3 regions of the Virgibacillus salarius genome follow, and region 3 is predicted to be linked to each of the others. Evidence: riboswitches for the same ligand, from Rfam matches in the RefSeq annotation. Region 3 holds a riboswitch; each other region holds the start of a gene.
The links. A riboswitch is a leader RNA that binds a small molecule or an ion and turns the genes downstream of it on or off. The one in region 3 is predicted to bind thiamine pyrophosphate.
Positions count from the first base shown of each region.

Region 1: another riboswitch for thiamine pyrophosphate. It lies ahead of thiT (energy-coupled thiamine transporter ThiT); the one in region 3 lies ahead of tenA (thiaminase II).
Region 2: another riboswitch for thiamine pyrophosphate. It lies ahead of ABDZ84_RS06750 (thiamine phosphate synthase); the one in region 3 lies ahead of tenA (thiaminase II).

Region 1 covers NZ_BAAACY010000023.1:6,576-13,586, reverse strand. The annotation lists gene ABDZ84_RS04315 (cory-CC-star protein) at 1-2, opposite strand, end outside; gene ABDZ84_RS04310 (carbon starvation CstA family protein) at 392-2,128, opposite strand; gene ABDZ84_RS04305 (hypothetical protein) at 2,501-3,931, opposite strand; gene ABDZ84_RS04300 (YflT domain-containing protein) at 4,044-4,394, shown strand; gene thiT (energy-coupled thiamine transporter ThiT) at 4,906-5,475, opposite strand; TPP riboswitch at 5,585-5,686, opposite strand; gene ABDZ84_RS04290 (M3 family oligoendopeptidase) at 5,946-7,011, opposite strand, start outside.
Region 2 covers NZ_BAAACY010000045.1:6,589-13,599, reverse strand. The annotation lists gene ABDZ84_RS06775 (3-ketoacyl-ACP reductase) at 1-315, shown strand, start outside; gene ABDZ84_RS06770 (ThiF family adenylyltransferase) at 685-1,701, opposite strand; gene ABDZ84_RS06765 (thiazole synthase) at 1,701-2,465, opposite strand; gene thiS (sulfur carrier protein ThiS) at 2,469-2,669, opposite strand; gene thiO (glycine oxidase ThiO) at 2,629-3,780, opposite strand; gene ABDZ84_RS06750 (thiamine phosphate synthase) at 3,764-4,378, opposite strand; TPP riboswitch at 4,480-4,591, opposite strand; gene ABDZ84_RS06745 (BCCT family transporter) at 4,735-6,285, opposite strand; partial or broken gene ABDZ84_RS06740 (transposase) at 6,685-6,981, shown strand.
Region 3 covers NZ_BAAACY010000044.1:1,608-8,618, reverse strand. The annotation lists gene ABDZ84_RS06570 (hypothetical protein) at 748-948, opposite strand; gene ABDZ84_RS06565 (DUF2642 domain-containing protein) at 962-1,156, opposite strand; TPP riboswitch at 1,436-1,547, shown strand; gene thiW (energy coupling factor transporter S component ThiW) at 1,752-2,249, shown strand; TPP riboswitch at 2,238-2,340, shown strand; gene tenA (thiaminase II) at 2,405-3,091, shown strand; gene thiD (bifunctional hydroxymethylpyrimidine kinase/phosphomethylpyrimidine kinase) at 3,091-3,897, shown strand; gene thiM (hydroxyethylthiazole kinase) at 3,894-4,667, shown strand; gene thiE (thiamine phosphate synthase) at 4,671-5,288, shown strand; gene ABDZ84_RS06535 (hypothetical protein) at 5,630-5,773, opposite strand; gene ABDZ84_RS06530 (MerR family transcriptional regulator) at 6,017-6,754, opposite strand.

The DNA.
Region 1 (7,011 bases), on a different contig from region 3:
ATGTAATCACTCCTTCACCGAAAAAGGGGCTGTCAAAAAGTGAAACTTCAATCAGTGGAGGTTTTGTTTATCCCCCACGAATGGGATCAGTACCACAAGGGTATGACCTAAAGACCTTTGAAGCCATCGGACATTTACTGGCAGTCAATCCCTCACTTACCTATGTTGTTTTTACTTGATTGCTTGAAGTGGGGGTCTTACTGCCAGTTATATGTGGGATAAAAACTAGCCCTTTTCCAACATGACTGAATTGTATTCCCTTCTAACTGCTAGGCTCTCCTGCAATCTCTCTTCAGAGGATTCACACACACACGCTCACGCTTCCAACAGATGTCTCGTATATTCCAGTTACTTTAATCTAGGCGATTTTTTATAGAAGACACGCCCTTCATTAATTGTCATCATCCAATGGTTTCCCATCGTTTCCTCTCAATACAGAGAATGCAGTTATACTTATCCAAAGTGCAAATATAAAGATAATTGCACCAAAAATAAATAATAATATATCAGGAGATGAGCCTAACCACGACCATTCAAATAAAACCTGCTGGAACATCGCATAAAGTGTCATAAACATTAAGAACACCATTGGTATGAATACAACTGCATAGTTTCGCCCTAATCGTTTCAACCAAACTGCGATAAGCATCAAACTAATCCCTGCCAGTAACTGATTGGCTGTACCAAATAGTGGCCAAAGTTGATAACCTCCAGACCCAAATCCTTTCGGACCTTCTGGTAATAATACAAGCGCAGCACTCGATGCAACTGCCACAGTTGTTGCCACATGTGTCCGTGTTAACACTGGAAGATTATACTCACTACCTAATTCAGCAATGATGTAACGCATGAGTCGAACAGAAGTATCTAAAGTCGTAGCTGCGAAACTAACGACAATAATCGATACAATCGTAACTGCTACATCTGGAGGAATGGCAAGTCCCCCTGCCAGAACAGCGGCCCCTTCAACAAAGGTAGCAAGTCCAGAAGCATTGGCATCAGAGAAGCTGCTATAGGTAGCCATAAATTCATCGGTACTAGCAAAAAAAGTAGCAACAGCAATAATCGATACTAATGCTAATATTCCTTCACCTACTGCTCCTAAGTAGCCTACAAATCTTGCATCTGTTTCCCTATTCAATTGCTTTGACGATGTTCCTGATGAAACAAGTCCATGAAACCCTGAAATAGCCCCGCATGCTATCGTAATAAATAATAAGGGAAGCCAAGGTGTATCCGGGTTAGCATTCGTAGCTGGAGCAGTTATTTCTGGATTTGTAAATAATAATCCTAAGTAAAGAATTCCTAGTCCCACTACAAGCTGATGTGAATTAATAAAATCTCGTGGCTGTAATAATTTCCAAACCGGAAGTGTTGAGGCAATATAGACATAAATCATCAAAATGACGATCCAAATCAGAAATGCCGAAGAAACCGCTCCTAAACCAAATAAACCAGCTCCAGCTTCACCACCCATATAATGAACGAGATCAATTTGAAGAAATTCTACCTTACTAGCAACAATTGCAGTTAAATACATAATTGCTAATGCTAACACGGATGGAATAAGCATTTTTCTGTTTCGTTTATATACAGCATAACCGATCCAGATAGCTAATGGGATTTGAATAAATACAGGAAGCACACTTGCTGGGTAAGATATAAATAAATTTGAAATTACCCATGCAAATACCGCATTGACCATTAACACTAGAATTAAAATGATAAATAAAAACAGTATCTTCGCTCGTTGACCAATTAAACGATGTGCTAATGTACCTACAGATTGACCTTTATTTCGCACTGACAAGACCAATGTTCCAAAATCATGCACACCCGCAGCAAATACAGTTCCAAGTATTACCCACAGGAAAGCTGGCAGCCATCCCCAATAAACGGCAATTGCCGGACCCAATATTGGTGCAGCACCAGCAACCGAAGTAAAATGATGCCCCCATAGTACGAATTTATTTGTAGGAACAAAGTCCACTCCATCACTGTAACGATGTGCTGGTGTCACATAGGTTGGATCAAGTTTAAAAATTTTTTCCGCTACAAAACGCGAATAGTAGCGATAACCTAATGCAAAAACGATCATACCTATTAATGCAACTAAAATACCTGACACTTCTTTATCCCTCCCTTTATCAAATAAAGACCCGTCCAATTTTAGCACGTAATTTTTTAAAGACGTATCTGTATGAGAATATGTGAATACGCTTTATTTTAGTACTGTCTTTCTGCTTTTACATGATTCATTGACCCTTATGTATGGTTTAAAAGGTAATCCCTTATTTATACAGGAAGGATATTTAATAAGGGACCACCTTTTTATTTGAGTCCATTCATACAATTTATAAAACGTGAAACTTCAATCCGTGGGGAGGTTGTTTATCCCCTACTGATTGTTAGGTGAACCAATCGGACATTTACTGGCAGTTGCCCCCCCACTTATCCATTTGGTTTCACCTTATTGCTTGAAGTGAGGGCTTACTGCCAGTTATATGCGGGATAAAATAACTACCGCTACAATTGTTGTAATGACTAATCCTACGATAACAGGTATAAAGTTTTTACGTACTAATTCCATTACCGATACACCACAAAAACCAGCGATAGCGATTAAAGAAGACCATGCAACGAGCGTACCACCACCAGTCCATATCGAACCCATTTGCCCTATTGCTGCAAGGGTGGTTGCATCAATGGAACCGTTTTGTAATGATGCCGCTAGAGAACCAGTAAGTGGAAGCCCTGAAAAACCAGAGCCATCAAGCCCTGTAATAATACCAATAAGCAAAACGCTGAATCCGGCTAACAATGCACTTTGTGGAAGATATTCCTGAGTCGATTGAACGAGATCAAATAGGAATGCAGGTGAACGCTCCTCCATACCTAAAATAGCTCCTGCAAAGTCTGAACTACCTAAAAAGAAAAATCCAGCAATTGGAATAACCGGACCCATTGCCTTAAAAGCAAAAACAAATCCATCTGTTATATGTGTTGTTATATAATCGAGCGCATGCTGCCTACGAAATGCAATGGTTGATAATAATAGCAAGATAACTGCAACACCACCAATAAATGCTGCTCCATCTCCTCCTTCTAATCCGCTCATTCTTCCTGTATTAAGCTTTTCATAAACCATGTAGCTAACGACGCCAGTTAATGCCAGAGGAACAAGAATAGCAAATAATTTACTCCATACACGTAGTTCATTCGTATGTTGACTTTGTGTATACTCCTTTGTTGTTTGAATGTTTTCAAGTTCTATGTTGTTTCGCACATCCTCCTTCGATCGAATTGTTTTTCGATACATTATATAAGCAAGCATAATAGCAATACCACCTGTTATAAGTGACAAAATAAGTGCTTGATCGGCAACCACAGCTGTTTCTACTCCTGCTGAGGTAGCAGATAAATTGGGGGCAACTTGCACAATATAATCAGAGGAAAGTGCCATTCCTTGACCAGCTATTGCTATTGCTACTGCAGCCGTAATTGCTGGTAGACCTGCTCGGATTGCAGCGGGTACCAAAAGCGCACATATTAGGGGTACTGCTGGTGTTGGCCAAAAGAATAGAGATATCAAATAGGTAGCAATAACTAAAACAAAATAAGATATATGACCATTTACCATTATTTTTTGTATTGGCTGAATCATTCGTTTATCTGCACCTAAATCACGTAATGAATTTAATAACGCGAGCATAAAGGTGATGATTAAAAAAATACTAAATAGTTCTTGTGCTGCTACAAGATTTGCATGAAATATTGCGGTAAATCCAGCAATTAGACTACCTTTATAAACCCACGCAATAATAAATGTACCAAATAACGTTGGTAATACGATCCCCTTCCGCATGACCATTGTGCCTATAATTAGTAAGGTAAACAAACCATATAAAATATGGGATATTGAAAGCTCCACGCCAACCTCTTCCTCTCCAATGGATGTGCTATAGCCTATGCAATTCGTACATGTTTAGTTCTTCTAGCGTTGGGTATGATAATAATGAAAGATTGATAAGGAGGTAATTTTAATGAAACCATTTATAAAAGAATATACAAATGATCAGCAATTAAAGGAAGCTATTCAAATACTAAAGGATAAAGGTATTCATAAAGAAGATGTGTATGTTTTATCCCATGATGATGATCGAACAAACCGAATAGCTGATGGTGCGGATGCGAATACCATAGGAATAAGGGAAATGGATATTGGACATGCCGTTGGTAATCTTTTTAGTACACAAGGTGATGAACTAAGAACGAAATTAACCGAAATAGGATTCTCTCAAGCAGAAGCTGAAAACTATGAGGAAGATATGGATGAAGGAAAAGTACTCTTGATTGTAACTAACCATGAGGAAGTTAATAGGTATTTACAATAAAAGCATAAATCTCTACTATACAGTAGTTTTTCATAATTAAACGTTTTAATCTGTCAGTAAGAAAAAGATAACTTGCTTATGATAGGCAAGTTATCAATGCTGTTTCACCAATTCTAATTGGGTGAAGCAGCTTTTCTCATAGTCTAGGAAGAAAATATAAAATTTACCCATTTGGATAAATAGGGGCGTGTTGAGCCGCGTCCAGCTCCAGCGCCCAGAAACGATGTGACTTCACAATCGCCCGCCCTACGAGCTGACTAGCTCCAGTCGCTACGTTTCTAATGCGCTTTTGTTATGAAATAAAGATAATAAAGAGCTTGGGAAAAAACAAAATATTTCTTACTCTGAATAATCATTTTATCAGTCTCGATAATAATTGCCGCAATTGATTAAGCTTGATTTCACCTCTCACTATAACTCTAAACTACTAAATAGAAAATAGTGGGCAAAATCCTCGAGTCAATAACTACCCACTAATCTTCGTATATTTATTATGAGGAAAACTCCTAGATTAAGCGGACATACGTAATAGTGTACGTGGTTGTTTTTGAAATAAAAAGAACACAAGAACCGTACTTAATATAAAGCCAGGTAACATGTACGACCCGTTATATAGCAACGAGTATAACCATACAGGCTGACCTTCTGGCGCAAATTCACCAAAGAATACAATCCCTCCAGTGAAATGGGCTAAAAAGCGTAAAGCTGATCCTAAAAACACGCCTACAGCAATATAATATAGGCTTGTTTTCGTTTTTCCTTCTTTAACTGCTGCTTGGACAGGTTTTGCAAAAATTCCTGCAAAACCTAATACGGTAAACGCAACAATATAATCTAAGAACCCTTGTAGGGGTACGAAGACTGTTGGCCCAAATAATAATTGTAATCCTCCCAACAGCAATCCAGCTAATAAACCGCCCTTGACCCCCCAGCGAAATGCGACAATAAAAATCGGTATCATCGCAAAGGATATGGAGCCACCTTGAGCCCAAACCTTAAATGATAAAAATGGTATAAAATCCAATAAAAATGCAAAAGCTGCAAAAATGGCTACTTCTACTAAAAATAATGTGCGCCTCATATCTTTCTCCTCCCCTTTTTTATGCAGTTAAGTAACTTATCCATACAAAAAAAGCAATGCCAAGGGGAAGACTTCCTGATGGGGAATCTGCTCACATTACTTTTCTGTCCATCAAAAAAGCCACCATCCCTACGCTAGTACTAACTAACAGGTTCAAAGGGTAAGAACAGTTATGTTCACTCTCAGCCAATTGGCTCCCCCTGTAGGCTTCTAACTTATATTTGCTTCTTTTGTCTTACTGTTTAGTGAAACTTCAATCAGTGGGGGTTTTTGTTTATACCTCTGATTGAGAGATAAACTAATCAGACATTTACCGGCAGTCGATTCCCCCACTTACCAATAATGGTTTCACTTTATTCCTTGAAGTGGGGTTCTTACTATCAGTTACATGTGGAATAAATAAGAAACTACTTTTCACTGCCTATTTACTACAAGTATTGTACATGACATATCGTAAAAACACAACAGCGTTACAACGAAAGATATTCGTCAACATCATTGACACATAATTGAATAGCAGCTTCCCAGAATTCAGGCTTAGTTAAATCTGTATCCAAATGTTTTTTAGCAAGATCCTCTACGTTCATGCGACCAGTATCCCTTAAAAGCGAAATATATGCATCTTCAAAACTATCTTCGTTTTCTTGTGCTTTTGCATAGATACCTAGACTGAAAAGATAACCAAATGTATAAGGGAAATTGTAAAATGGCACCCTTGTTATGTGAAAATGTAATTTAGATGCCCAAAAATTAGGATCATACTCCGATAATGCATCACAATATGCCTCTTTCTGTGCTTCTATCATCAAATCGTTTAATCTTTTCACTGGCACTAATCCTTGTTTCCTTTCTTCATAAAAACGCCTTTCAAAGATAAAACGGGAATGTATATTCATAAAAAAAGCAATGCTCCGCTGAATCTTATCCTCTAATAAACTTTTCTTTTCCGCAATCGAACGTGCGCTTTTTACCGACGCATCTGCAACAACCATTTCAGCAAATGTTGACGCTGTTTCAGCAACATTCATTGCATACCGTTGATTAAGTCCATTTACATCATTCATTACATGTTGATGATAAGCATGCCCTAACTCATGAGCTAACGTTGCAATATTAGATGAAGTACCTGAATAAGTCATAAAAATGCGTGTTTGCTTACTATCAGGGAAACTTGTACAAAATCCTCCCGGACGCTTATTTGGACGATCCTCAGCCTCAATCCACCTATTTTCAAAGGCCATTTTCGCAAAATCAGCCATTTGGGGACTAAACTGATTAAAATGTTCGACAATAAAGTCAGCCCCTTCTTCAAACGACGAAGTCTTAACCACTTTGTTTACTGGTGCTCCAACATCATAAATACTTAGTTTGTTAAGTCCAAGTAGTTTGGCCTTGTTCATAAGATACTCTACAAAGGGATGCTTATATTTTTTTATTGCAGTCCACATCGCATCTAATGTTTCTTTTCTCATACGGTTCAAAGCCAATGGTTCTTGCAAAACTTCATTCCAATTTCTATGCTTATATGTTTGTAAA
Region 2 (7,011 bases), on a different contig from region 3:
GACATTATTACTATTTCTTCTAGTAATGGACTAAAAGGCACAGCAGGTTCTACCTCCTATAGTGGATCTAAATTTGCTATTCAAGGTATGACAGAAGCACTAATGCAGGAAGTTCGTAAAAACAATATTCGCGTGTTCACGATGAATCCAAGTCTTGTTGCTACAGAACTTGCCTTCGGAGACCAATTAGCAGAAAAAAATGAGGATAAGTATATGCAGCCTGAAGATCTAGCGGAATATATGGTCGCTCAACTAAAACTACATCCTCGTATTTTCATTAAACAATCTTTACAATGGGCAACAAACCCATTTTAAGATAAGTTGTATAGGTCCACTTTTAAAATTAACAAAGCAGAAGCCCCATCCCTTGGTCTTCTGCTTTCACTTACTTTATAAGTGTATTAGATTAGTAACCTCACCCTTCAACTATCTACATAGCAATATTAAACCATGTATCCTTATTTCATGACAGAAGATCTGTGGATAGCAGATGGAACAGTAGTAGCCCCATTCCATAACGCTTCACGATCCTCTTCCTAATACTAGCTATAATCGGATAATACTATGACCAACGTTTGCTTGATCACCTGTCTTATAATATTTCCTTTTATTCCCTCCACTGGCTTCCGCCGTCATATTCTACTTTATAGAGAAAAAACTTCATCCAGTGTACCACCTTAAAAACTACGCGCCAATATAGCGCTGATATAATTGCTTGGCAGTATTCACATCGCTAACGCCATGTATTAAGGTTCTGCCATCTTGAAACACGACAAAACGAACATCGTCAATTTCAAAAATGAGGACTTCACCATTATCTCTAATTTTATCCGTAAGGTTACCGATCTCTTTCACTAAATTAGAAACTGATAAACTCCCTTTTTCTCCTGGTCTTACTTGTACCGTATCTCTTCCACAAAGCATAGCCGTTTTCAACCCTTTTTCCTTGGTTAAATAAGGATAAATTGCTGATTGAGAACAAGATGAACAAATGGGATCTACTAACCTACTTACATTAATCGCACTATATGACCGTCCCCATATATCGACTTGTACTAACTCCGGAGATGTACCATTATCTGTTAAGTATTTTAAGCACTCCGTTGTCTGATAGGCAGCTGTCACCTGTACCGCAGGAGAAATAATTCCAACCGTATCACAGGTTTTCCCTTCCTGAGGAAGGTGATCAATTAAACATTGTAAACAAGGAGTTTTTCCAGGAATAATGGTAAGTGCGATGGCAGTACTCTGTAAGCAGCCACCATATGCCCAAGGTTTACGATGTTTTGCTAACACATCATTCATTACAAAACGCGTTTGAAAATTATCTGTTCCATCAATAACAAAATCGGCATCTTGTACTATTTTCTCTCCATTCTCCTCAGAAAACTCTTCTACAATTCCCGTAATCTCCACTTCCGGATTAATCGCTTTTAATCTTCGTTGAGCTGCTTTTGCCTTCGTTCGATTCTGTCTCGCATCATCTTCTGTATAAAGCTGCTGACGCTGAAGATTACTAAGTTCGATATAATCGCGATCAACCAGCGTCAGCTTACCTATTCCTGCTCGAACAAGCATTTCCGCATTTGCACTTCCTAATGCTCCAGCGCCAATTACGACAACATGTTTGGTCACTAATTGGCGCTGGCCAGTCTGTCCAATTGGGGCAAAGCGTTCCTGGCGAGCATACCGTCCTGTTATCATTCAATCATCGCCGTCTCTGGACTACTCTTCATTCCGTACATTCGTTTGGGAATACGGCCTGCTTTATATCCTAATCGTCCAGATTGTACAGCCAACCTCATCGCTTCCGCCATTTGAATTGGATCTTTTGCGCCAGATACAGCTGTATTTAATAAAACCCCATCTGCTCCAAGCTCCATGGCATAAGCGGCATCACTCGGAGAACCAATCCCTGCATCGACAATTACGGGGATGTCGGATTGTTCGATAATAAATTGCAAATTCATTGTATTAATAATGCCTTGACCCGATCCAATTGGTGAAGCCCCTGGCATAATTGCATGTACACCTGCTTCTTCCAATCGTTTTGCTAATACAACATCATCAGAGGTATAGGTTAATACAGTGAAGCCCTCCTCTAGCAGTTGTACTGAAGCTTTCATCGTTTCAAAAGGATCAGGCAGCAAGGTTTTCTCACAACCGATAACTTCCACTTTAATCATGTCACATAAACCTGTAGCCTTAGCTAAACGGGCAATTCTTACCGCCTCATTTGCTGTCTTAGCGCCAGCAGTATTTGGTAGTAAATCATATTGCTGCAAATCTAATTCTTCTAACAGATTCGGCTCGTTTTCATCAAATATGTTCATTCTCCTGACGGCAAAGGTTAATATTTCTGTTTTGGATGCTATCACCGCCTTCTTTTGACTTTGAAATGTCGGGTACTTTCCAGTACCTAGCATCAGTCGGGAATGAAATGATTTTTCGCCAATTGTTAACATGACTTATCCTCCTCCTACAAAATGAACAATTTCAATAGTATCCCCATTAGTTAATATTGTTTCGTCATACACTGTTTTATTAATAATTTGTTGATTCTGTTCGACTATCGCGAGTTTCGCTTGAATGTTAAAGCTTTTTAGTAACTCGCCAATAATTGAATCCTTAGCTACCTCCACCTGACGTCCGTTCACGTGTATCTGCATATGTGATCCCCCCTTTCCTGAAACGATTTGGTGTAAAAAGACGCTGGATCGATGATGGTACATAACGCTTTAAGACCATATCACTAACTAGTTTCCCTGTAGCAGGAGCAAGAAGAATACCATTTCGATAATGTCCGGTTGCAAAATACAAATGGGGAATCTCAGGATGTTCTCCAATAATTGGCTTACCATCTTTGGTGCCCGGACGAACACCAGTCCAACAGCTATGCAGTTCTTCCTGCTTAAACGATGGGAACAACTTCAATAAGTGATTCATTAATTCAAAAATGCCACCTGTTGACGTATAACTATTGCTATCATCATGATAGCTAGTTGCACCAATAATATAGCGTCCGTCTCGTTTTGGTACCAAATACAGATTGTGAAAGAATAACGTCTGCTGAATAGATTGAATGCTTGGCTTTATGGCAAAGCATTCTCCTTTTGTTGGGACCATTGGATTCATTAATCCTGTCGCTTCAAACCACCTCCCACTTTTTACACCTGCCGCTACAACAACATGATCAGCTGAGATAACATCGTTATCGATTTGAATATGAAAAACATCATGGTCATGGACTATTTCTCCAACTTGACAATTCTCGATCAACTGACCTCCCATTGATAAAGATGCCTGTTTAAAAGCTTCACACACTTTCAATGGTTCTACATGTCCATCTCGCCGCATATATAATCCCCCTACTGCCTGGGATAAAGCTGATGTTCGTTGCCTAATCCCTTCCGCATCCAACCATTCTAAGCCTTCAAATGCATTTTGTTTTGCTCGCAGTCTTTGCTTCTGTTCTTCATTCGTAGCTATCTCGAGCATACCGTTGGTGGAAAGCTGAATATCAATCCCTGATAACGAAAATAGTTCTTTGCTTAGAGATGCATACATATTTCTACTTGCTTGGCAAAATTGATAATACGTACCTTCCTGATCATTTTCTGTGTGTACACCAAGCATGCCCGCAGCAGCTTGTGTAGCTTTTCTTCCACTTCTACCTTGTTCAATTACCGTCGTTACAACCCTACTTTTACTTAAATAGTAAGCAATGGATTGCCCAATAACGCCTCCACCTATAACCACTACATCAACGTGTCTCTTCATATCGATTCACCTCCTTTCGAAACGATTGCACTGCCTGCAGTGGATTATTTTGACTAAAAACACCTGACATTACAGCAATCCCACTTGCCTTCGCTTGATAAATATCCGTTACCTTTGCGCTTGTGATTCCACCGATTGCATAAACGGGAATGCTCACCTCTTTTGCAACTGCTGCTAATTTCTCTACTCCTTTTGGTTTCACCCCTTTCTTGCTCGCTGTCGAAAAGACATGACCATACAAAATATACGTAGCACCTAGCTGCTCCGCTCTCTTAGCTACTTCGTTGGAGTGCGTCGATACCCCTACTTGTAAACCGGGGGATTGTTTTCGGAGATCGTGTACCTCTTGTATTCGCTTTTCTGAAAGGTGAAGTGTCTTCACATTCGTTTCACCAGGTAGTGTTGTATGGCCATGAATAATTAGTTTTTCTTCCGGAACTCCTTGTGCAAGCACACGTTGAATGAACAAAGAATAGTCCTGCTCGGTCATTTGTTTTTCTCGTAGAATGACAGCATCAAGATAGGGAATAATACTCGCTATTGTCTGGATAAGGTATTTCTCCTCCTGTTCACCGGTAGTCACCGCAATTAGTTTCATCACTTCCTCTCCTTTTCTACAAAAAAATGCCACTTTTCCAGCAAAGGAAAAGTGGCATGAATCTATAACGATATCCTAAAAAAGGTATATGTCGCTGATACACACTACTCCTGTCACTTTCCTCCGCTGGTTCTTACTCCAGTTCAGGTTCAAAGGGTCTCCATGTCACACATAGATCTCAGCCATTACGTAAAGGCACCCCTAGTGAAGCGTAATTTAATTATTCAATATGCATTTGTCTATAAAATACATGATTTTGGACTATTCGTCTACCAAAAATGAACAATTTTCTATTTTTTTGCCATTCTCTACTAACAAAAGAGCTGACCTAATGAGCCAGCCCCTTAACATCTCTTTTATTTGGTATAGCGTTTAACTTCATCAATCTTTTGTTCTTTTGCAAGTTCACGAGTTGCGCGTGGCGCGGTCCAAAATGTGGTTAACATGAGTAACGATACAGGAACAGCCGTCACCACAATAAAGGATTGTAGCGATCCAACACTATCCTCGCCAATAGTGATGAGTACAGTTGCGACAAGTCCCATAAGAATTGCCCAGAACACACGCAGGAATTTCGATGGGTCTCCATTACCTGTAATCGCCATCGAGATGGTTAATGACATCGAATCGGTTGTCGTTAATACAAACACAATAGTTGCTACTAAAAAGAAGAAACCGATAATCGTACCAAGTGGCAATTGTTCTGCGATAGCAATCATAGCTGCTGGAGGTCCAGCACTATTTAAAGCTTCAGATACGGCACCAGGGTTATTCATTTCAGCAAAAATCCCTGTGCCACCAACAACTGTAAACCAGAACGTCGTTACCACAGGTGCAATTACCGCAACAGCAGTTACAAGCTCTCGAATTGTGCGACCACGAGAAATACGACTAACAAACATCGCCATCATTGGACCATAGCCAATGAACCAAGCAAAGAAAAAAACGGTCCATAAGCCAAGCCAAGCTCCATCTCCACGGAAGGTGTTTAAGGTTAGGAAGTCTTGGACATATAATCCAAATGATTGCAAATAGGAATCAAAAATAAATAATGCTGGACCTAGAATAATCACAGCAACCATTAAACAAACTGCGAGAATAATATTATAGCTGCTTAAAATTTGGATTCCTTTATGAATTCCTGTCGCAGCAGAAATCCCAGCTGCTAGAACAATAACGATAACAATAAGACATTGTACAAATAAATTATTTGGTACACCGAACAATGCACTTAATCCATAACCTGCTTGTAATCCAAGGAATCCAATTGGACCAATCGTACCAGCTGCCACTGACACAATCGAAAAGGCATCAACAAACGTACCAAGTGCACTTTTTTTCATAATCTTATCGCCAAAGATCGGATAAAGCATCGATCTTGGCTTTAATGGTGCATTTCGATGATAATGGGAATACATGAATACAATCGTACCTAATGTTCCTAAAATTGCCCATGAGACAAAACCCCAATCGACAAAACTTGCTGCAAGTGCAGGTACTACTGCTTCTGTAGTCCCAGCCTCAATTCCTGAGAAATGTGGTGGGATGGTTAAAAAATGGCTCAACGGTTCTGCCGCTGCCCAAAAAACACCACCTGCCGCTAGCAGCGTACACATAATAATCGAAATCCACTTGAACGTTCCAATCTCAGGCTTTTCTAATTTTCCTAAACGAATTTTCCCAAACTTTGAATACCCAAGTATTAATGCAATGACTAGAGTTCCTACCATTAGAACTTGATATATCGAGCCGAAATAGGTTACCGACCAATTAAACATCGTATTAACTACATAGGTGACCATTTCCTGGTTTATTAATGCAAGAATTACAAAGGCAAGTAGCGCCCCTCCACTTAGAAAAAGAACTGGCTTATCTATGGTTTGATCTTGCTTCTTTCTATTCTTCAACAATCTGCTCCTCTCAATTCCATACAAAAAAATCTCACATAACCATATACTGACCTTTTTGCTTTTCACTTATTTAGTCAGTTGTATGTGAGATTTAATAAGCATTTTTAAATTAACACACAGCGTTAAAGGATACATTTTTTCCGAAAACCTGTCAAGTTTAATAAATTACCAAAGGAAGAATGCAGTCTTACTAACTTTTGATTATAATTTTTCCATAAAGTGAAACTTTAATCAATGAGGGTTTTGTTTTCTCTCACTGATTGTTCGTACCACAAGTGTGTGACCTAAATGCCTTTGAACCAATATTGGCAGTCTCCCATTTACCAACATTGATTTCACTTTATTGGGTTGAAGTGAGAGGCTTACTACCAGTTATATATAATAAATCTGCAAGATCGCCCGCTTATTCATAGCGATCGGGGGTATCAGTATACATCTAAAATGTTTAAGCAAAAGATAGATGCCGCAAACATGAAGCAAAGTATGTCACGAGTCGGACGATGTATTGATAATGGGCCGATGGAATCTTTTTGGGGAACACTGAAAAGCGAGAAGTATTATTTAAATAAATATGAGTCCTTTGAAGAATTATCTGCATCCATAGAGGACTATATACATTTCTATAATTATGATAGATATCAAAAACGACTAAACGGCCTTAGCCCTATCGAATTTAGAGCTAAAACCGCTTAAGTCAGTTTTTATTATTTCCACTGTCTACTT
Region 3 (7,011 bases):
TATAGGAAATATTAAAGTTAGTGCATTACTATGAATTACCATTACAATTTTATATAACCAAGGCTGAAACCAGTAATTGTAACAAGTTTTAAAACAACTTCAAGTAACTAGTTACCTATATTTCATAGGTAACTGGTTCTTCGATTTGTTTGAATTCTGATATCTTAATTATGTCTGATTCATCCTTTTGGTAGAGTTGGCAATTATTCCAGTGTATACAATACAAATTGTTTTTGATCACCATTAAAACAGTGAGCTATTACCTGTGACGACTAAGAAACTGATCTTGAAATTATAATCCCTATTTTGCCGTTGATCTCAAACGATTTTCTTCGTAAGAATATATTTATCAAATGCTATGTAACCGAAGATATTCTCCATTTTAAACCACTTTTTCAAGTTATTTAACTCCTGCTGAAGAATTAATTTCTTAGTGGACTTAATTCTGTAGCAAAAATTTAATACATTTAATTAGTAAATTATATATGCGAGGTTCCTTCACACTATTCAATTAATCTGTCATTTTTACAAATTGAAGAACTAATTCAAGGTTTGTCCAGCAAGTGCGTATTTTAAGAGGAATACATATATTGGACGTTTCTATAATTGTTTTTTAATGGGACCTTTTATTCTCTCTCTACATTCCATACCGTTAAACTATAATAACAGGTATAATCCTTCAAAAAGAAGAAGAATCATACCTGTTTTCGCATTTGAAGATTGAACAAAACTAAATGTTAGATTATGCTACGTAAATCGCACGAAATTAATAGCATTCAAAGATATATAAATTTTTTCAGTTCCATAACCATTACTAACATCAATAACAAGTACTAATTGTGATGTCACGTTCGAAAGAATACCTTCTATTAAATTACTATCTGTAGCTACTTCAACATTAGAACCTACACGTGTATTCAATTCAGCAGAAAAAGTATATAAAAACATCGTTATTCCTCCTTTATAATTCAGTAATCAACTCAATTTTATTTATTCGAATCAATGTTTGTTCTCCTGTATTTTCAATTAAGACAACATAGTCAGATCTAACCTTCAAAAGAGTCCCTGTTACTGTTCCAAAAGGAGTAGTGATCTCTATCTGTTCGTTCACCAAACTCTGAAGTAATTCTCTAATCGTAGAGGGAGTGCTTACCATTTTATCTTCACCCTTTCTTTAATATATCTCTATTTACCCTATGCTAAATTCATCTTGTCGTAAGGGCATTTATTTCCAAATAACATAAATTCAACAAATATCATATAACTATAAATAAAACTTAATAGACTGCTATCTTTAAGTGATATTAAAATTACGCGTTTATAAAAATAACTCTGTAGGTTAATACGCTATATTCTTTTTCCCATGACAAATAACAATATATTTGTTATGCTTGATTCAGTTAGTTGCTGAAAGCATAATTAAATTCACAAGTTACTTAACTACTAGGGGTGCCCAATATGTGGGCTGAGAGGAAACACGTGACGTTTCTAACTCTTATGGACCTGATCTGGTTAATACCAGCGGAGGGAAGTAGTAGACGCAACGTCTTTCTATTTTCTTACACAAAGCCAGGTCCATGGAGGATCTGGTTTTTTTCATAAGAACAGAGTGGATGTATATTATGCTTTGCTGTCTACCTTTAGCATCCATAGCTACTGGGGAGAGGCGTGTAGGACGTAAGCTATACCGCATATTGTCGGTAATTCCTATTGTTGTCCTATGCTCACTTTTTATAGAAAGGAGGGAATAAGTGAGAAGAACGCACGTATTAACATTGATGGCAATTTTCGTAGCAATTGGAACATTAGGAGCACAATTCTTATGGTTTCCTGCTGGAATTGCTAAAGCGTATCCAGTGCAGCACGCAGTAAATGTAATGGCGGCAGTAATACTGGGACCTGGTCCAGCCGTAGTCATAGCTTTTATGATTGGAATTTTACGAAATATGCTGGGGATTGGTACATTACTTGCTTTTCCGGGAGCAATGGTTGGTGCTTTCCTTGCTGGGCTTTTTTATCAGTGGTTTGGTAGAAAGCTGTGGGCTGTGATCGGAGAAAGCATTGGTACTGGTATTATCGGATCATTCATAGCGGTTCCATTTGCTAAATTGTTTATGGACAGTGCTGCTGGCGCTTTCATTTTCATGCCATCGTTTTTGGTAAGTAGCATAACTGGCGCATTTATTGGCTGGTTCATTTTATTACGAGTAAAGCAAGAAGATACGATACGCGTACAAGGAAACTACTAGGGGCGCTTTGTTGCTGAGATAAGGACTTTTCCTTTGTCCCTTTGAACCTGATCTGGATAATACCAGCGCAGGAAAGTAGTGGGGAACATATTATTATCCTCTATTTATCTACTTTTACACCTCTAGTGGCTTCCCATAATAGAAGGAGGCTAAATATGAATTTCACTGATCAATTAAGAGAAGAAAACAATGATATTTTCCAGCTTATTTTTAATCATCCCTTTGTTCAGGGGATAGGGACTGGCGAGATTTCTAAAGATGCGCTCGCACATTATATTAAAGCGGACTTTGAATACTTAAATGCCTTTATGCAAATTTATGGAATAGCGCTATCCAAATCAAAGAAACGTGATGATATTGCTTATTTCTTTGATCAAATAAATTTTATATTAAACGATGAAATCCACCCACATCATAACTTCTGCAATCATATCGGTGTGGACTATGCGTCCTTACAAGGACACCCTTTGCCACCTACTGCAGATCATTACATTAAACATATGATGTATCATGCACAAATGGGAACGTCTAGTGAGATACTAGGAGCTCTACTTCCATGCCCTTGGACATACTTAGAAATTGGTAGGGAATTAATGGAGCAGTATAATCCTAATAAAGATCACCCTTTTTACGATTGGATTAGTTTCTATGCAAGTGGTGATGTAGATAATACCACCTTTGAATTGAGAAAACGGTTGGATATACTTGCAGAAAATGCTGCCAAGGATGAAAAAGATCTCATTAGAGAAGCTTTTCGAAAAAGCTGCCAGCTGGAGCTTAAATTCTGGGAAATGGCCTACACATGTGAATCATGGCCAAACGCAGAAAAGGTGAACAGCTAATGGCTAGCATACCTTGCGCGCTGACTATTGCTGGAACAGATCCGAGTGGCGGTGCTGGCATACAGGCAGACCTAAAAACATTTCAAGAACTAACCGTATATGGAATGTCTGTAATCACCTCTGTTGTGGCACAAAATACAACCGGTGTGCAAAACGTACACCATCTACCTGTTACGATGATAAATGAGCAACTAAACTCAGTTATATCAGATATGCCTGTGCATAGCATAAAAACAGGTATGATTGCGAACAAAGATATGATGCAGGTTATTGCAGAGCACTTGTCCAAATCAGTTGTGAACTATGTCATGGACCCTGTCATGGTTGCAACTAGTGGCGATCCATTAATATCGGAAGATGCTCGATCGTTTCTCAAACAGCAGCTATTACCATTAGCGACTGTAGTTACTCCTAATATTCCTGAAGCACAGTATATTACAGGACAATCTATTGATAATACAAGTGATTTGCAAGAAGCGGCTTTCGAGATCGTCAAAAGCTTTGGAGCACGCGCAGCACTTGTTAAAGGTGGCCACCTGCAAGGTAAAGCCGTCGACTATTTATATGATGGGAATAAGCTTTACACGTTCGAAGCAGAGCGGTTTCAAACAAAGAATACACATGGTACAGGTTGTACGTATTCAGCGGCAATTACTGCTCATCTAAGTAAAGGTCTACCACTTTACGAAGCTGTAAAGCAGGCGAAACAGTATGTAACAGCTGCTATTCAATACTCCTTTTCACTTGGTGCCGGTAACGGACCTACAAATCATTGGGCGGTACGCAAAGAAAGGGTGGAACAATGACACAATCCATTATTCAAGCAGTTAGAGAACAAAAACCATTGATCCATAACTTAACCAATGAAGTAGTCATGAATTTTACAGCTAATGGTCTGTTAGCCTTTGGTGGAGCACCGATAATGGCAAAAGCAGAACAAGAGGCTAAAGAAATGGCTACCGCTGCGAATGGTGTACTTATTAATATTGGTACAACAACTTTAAACGAGCTATCAGCTATGAAACTAGCAGGAATAGCCGCAAATAAAAAAGGTATCCCTGTCGTACTTGACCCAGTTGGCGTAGCGGCTACAACCTTTCGCCAAGAAGCTGTAAAGCATTTGCTACACGAAGTACAGTTTACCGCAATCAAAGGTAATGCTGGTGAAATGGCACAGCTTGTGGAGATCCCTTGGAAAACAAAAGGTGTTGAGTCAATTGGGGACGGTAATCTAGAAGAAATTGCCGTTAAAGTTGCCAAAGCCTATCATACAACTGCTGTAGTTACTGGTGAGACGGATGTAATTTACAGTGAAGGGAAAATAATTCACAACACGACTGGTCATGTATGGCTAGAAAAAATTACTGGTGCAGGCTGCTTATTAGGAGCTATTCTAACTGCATGCTTAACAACTAATCATGCTCTAGAAGCTAAGGCATTGGCAGCAGTACAGTTTTATGGACTTGCTGCTGAACACGCGGCTTCTCAAGAATATGTGCTTGGTCCTGGAAGCTTCTTACCAGCATTTATAGACGCCCTTTCCAAAGACTTAGATCAATTGAAAGGAGTTAATTAATCTTTGCAGCTAAAGGATGCTCTAAGAAAATACTTTATTATGGGTAGTCAGAACTGCCATAACGATCCAAAGCATATTTTGGAACAAGCAGTAAAAGCTGGTATAACAGCATTTCAATTTAGAGAAAAAGGAAACGGGTCATTAACTGGTTATAAAAAATTTATTTTAGGAAAACAACTTCGGAATATCTGTCAAAACTATCGTATACCTTTCTTCGTTAACGATGACATAGAACTTGCTGAAATATTAGATGCAGATGGTATCCATGTTGGTCAGGATGATGTATCTGCTCTGGAATTACGTAGGCGTTTTCCAAATAAATGGGTCGGCCTTTCTGTATCAAATAAAACAGAATTAGTAAATAGTCCCATTTCCTCTGTTGACTATTTAGGAGTGGGGCCAATATTTTCTACTACAACAAAAGAGGATGCTAAATCAGCGATTGGACCGAATTGGATAAAAGATATCAAACAAGCTTATCCCTCCCTGCCAATTGTGGGTATAGGTGGTATCACTACAGACAATGCAGCTTCTGTTATCCAAGCGGGAGCGGATGGGGTTGCGATCATATCCGCTATAACCCTTGCAGAAGATATTAATAAAGCTGTTCTACAATTATAGTAGTAACAATCTATATTCAAAGAGTGCAGAAATAGCACACAAAACAATTAAAGCTGTGCCCAATAAAAAACAATCGGCACAGCTTTTTTTACGCTTGCTTTTTCGTCAATCCTGCGACTCTTTATACGAATAAAAGCAAAGCGCCCAATTAGAAACGTAGCGACTGGAGCGAGAGAAAGAATCATGGTGAGCTTCCGAGCCAATAATGACTTAGATTAGAGCGATTCGTGAAGTCGCATCGTTTCTGGTCGCTGAAGCTGGCCGCGGCTCAACACGCCCATATTTATCCACTTGAATAAAAAGAACCCGTAGCTCCAAGCTACAGGCTCATCAACATAAATCTATAGTTCATATCGCTTACAATGGTGTTTACTCCCCGCTTTACACCCATTCACACCGGAATCTGGTGACACTGCTGCCGATGCTGAAATAGACGAGAAAAGAAGCATGGTAAGAATGGAACTACCCAGCAATAACTTTTTCATTGTTTTATCACTACTCCTTTTATAATAATCTATCTACATTTTACTATACACTGTCACTCTCTAATTGTATATAAAAATCAGAATTTTGGTAATATAGTAGCAATCCTATTACATAAAGTAGCCTTTAGAACTACCATAACGACTGAAGGGAATAAGCACATAGCTCTATAGATAATAAACTGTTCGTAAAAACTTCAGCATGATTAACCGAAAAGAGACTGAAGCATTCCTGCCTCCTTCTATTTATTGAAGATTATCAGCATAGGCAGTCATCGCATCTCGCATGAATACAGCTAAACCATTACCATATTGATCGATATTTTTTGTGAAACGTTCATCATCTACATATAGTTGGCCTAGTCCTTTAAAAGCTTCTAGTGAATACGTTCCTATACGATTTAAGAATTGATACCATTCAGCAATTCGTTCTTGAGCAATTTCAGAGGCAGGATCTTCATGACGAACTTCGGCTAATTTACGATAAATCGCATGGAACGTTTCCTCAAACTCTTTTTTTTCAGCTTTTGTGAAGCTATTAAGTTTTGCATTCGATTTATTAACTGCTTTATCCCCCCAACGCTCTCGCGCTTCCTGTTCATAAGGATTATGACTAAAGTCAAATCCGGCAAATTTTTCTTGATTACTCATTACAATCTCTCCTTTTTTATACTTTAATGTTTTATCAATCGTTCCAATCATTGTATTGATTCGCCTCCTTTTATCAAGCAGCATTTTGCGATGCATCTCTAAGGCCTCAGCTTGATTAAAAGAAGGGCTGTCAATAATTTCTTTAATTTTCTTCAAAGAAAAATCAAGTTCCTTAAAAAATAAAATCTGCTGCAAACGTTCTAGATCATTCTCTGAATAAATGCGATATCCTGATTCGGTTGTTTGTTCGGGAGTCAATAGCCCAATTTCATCATAATGATGTAGTGTGCGCACACTAATCCCAACCAAATCAGCTACTTCCTTTACTTTCATAGCTGTTAACCTCCCTGTAAACTTACTATAAAGTATAACGTAACGTTAGAGTCAATAGAAAAAATAATTAACAGCATATTTAAATTCTAAATACAGGTTACCAATCGCTATATCCAAACAAAAAGAACTGGAACAAAGAATTTCAGTAAAAAAAAGCAGAACTATCATTCGAAATGTTTTGGTAACATTCGAATCCATCCTGCTTTTCTAGTTCTAAACTATTTGTTGCTGTATTGAAGCACCATTCAGCGGCTGTT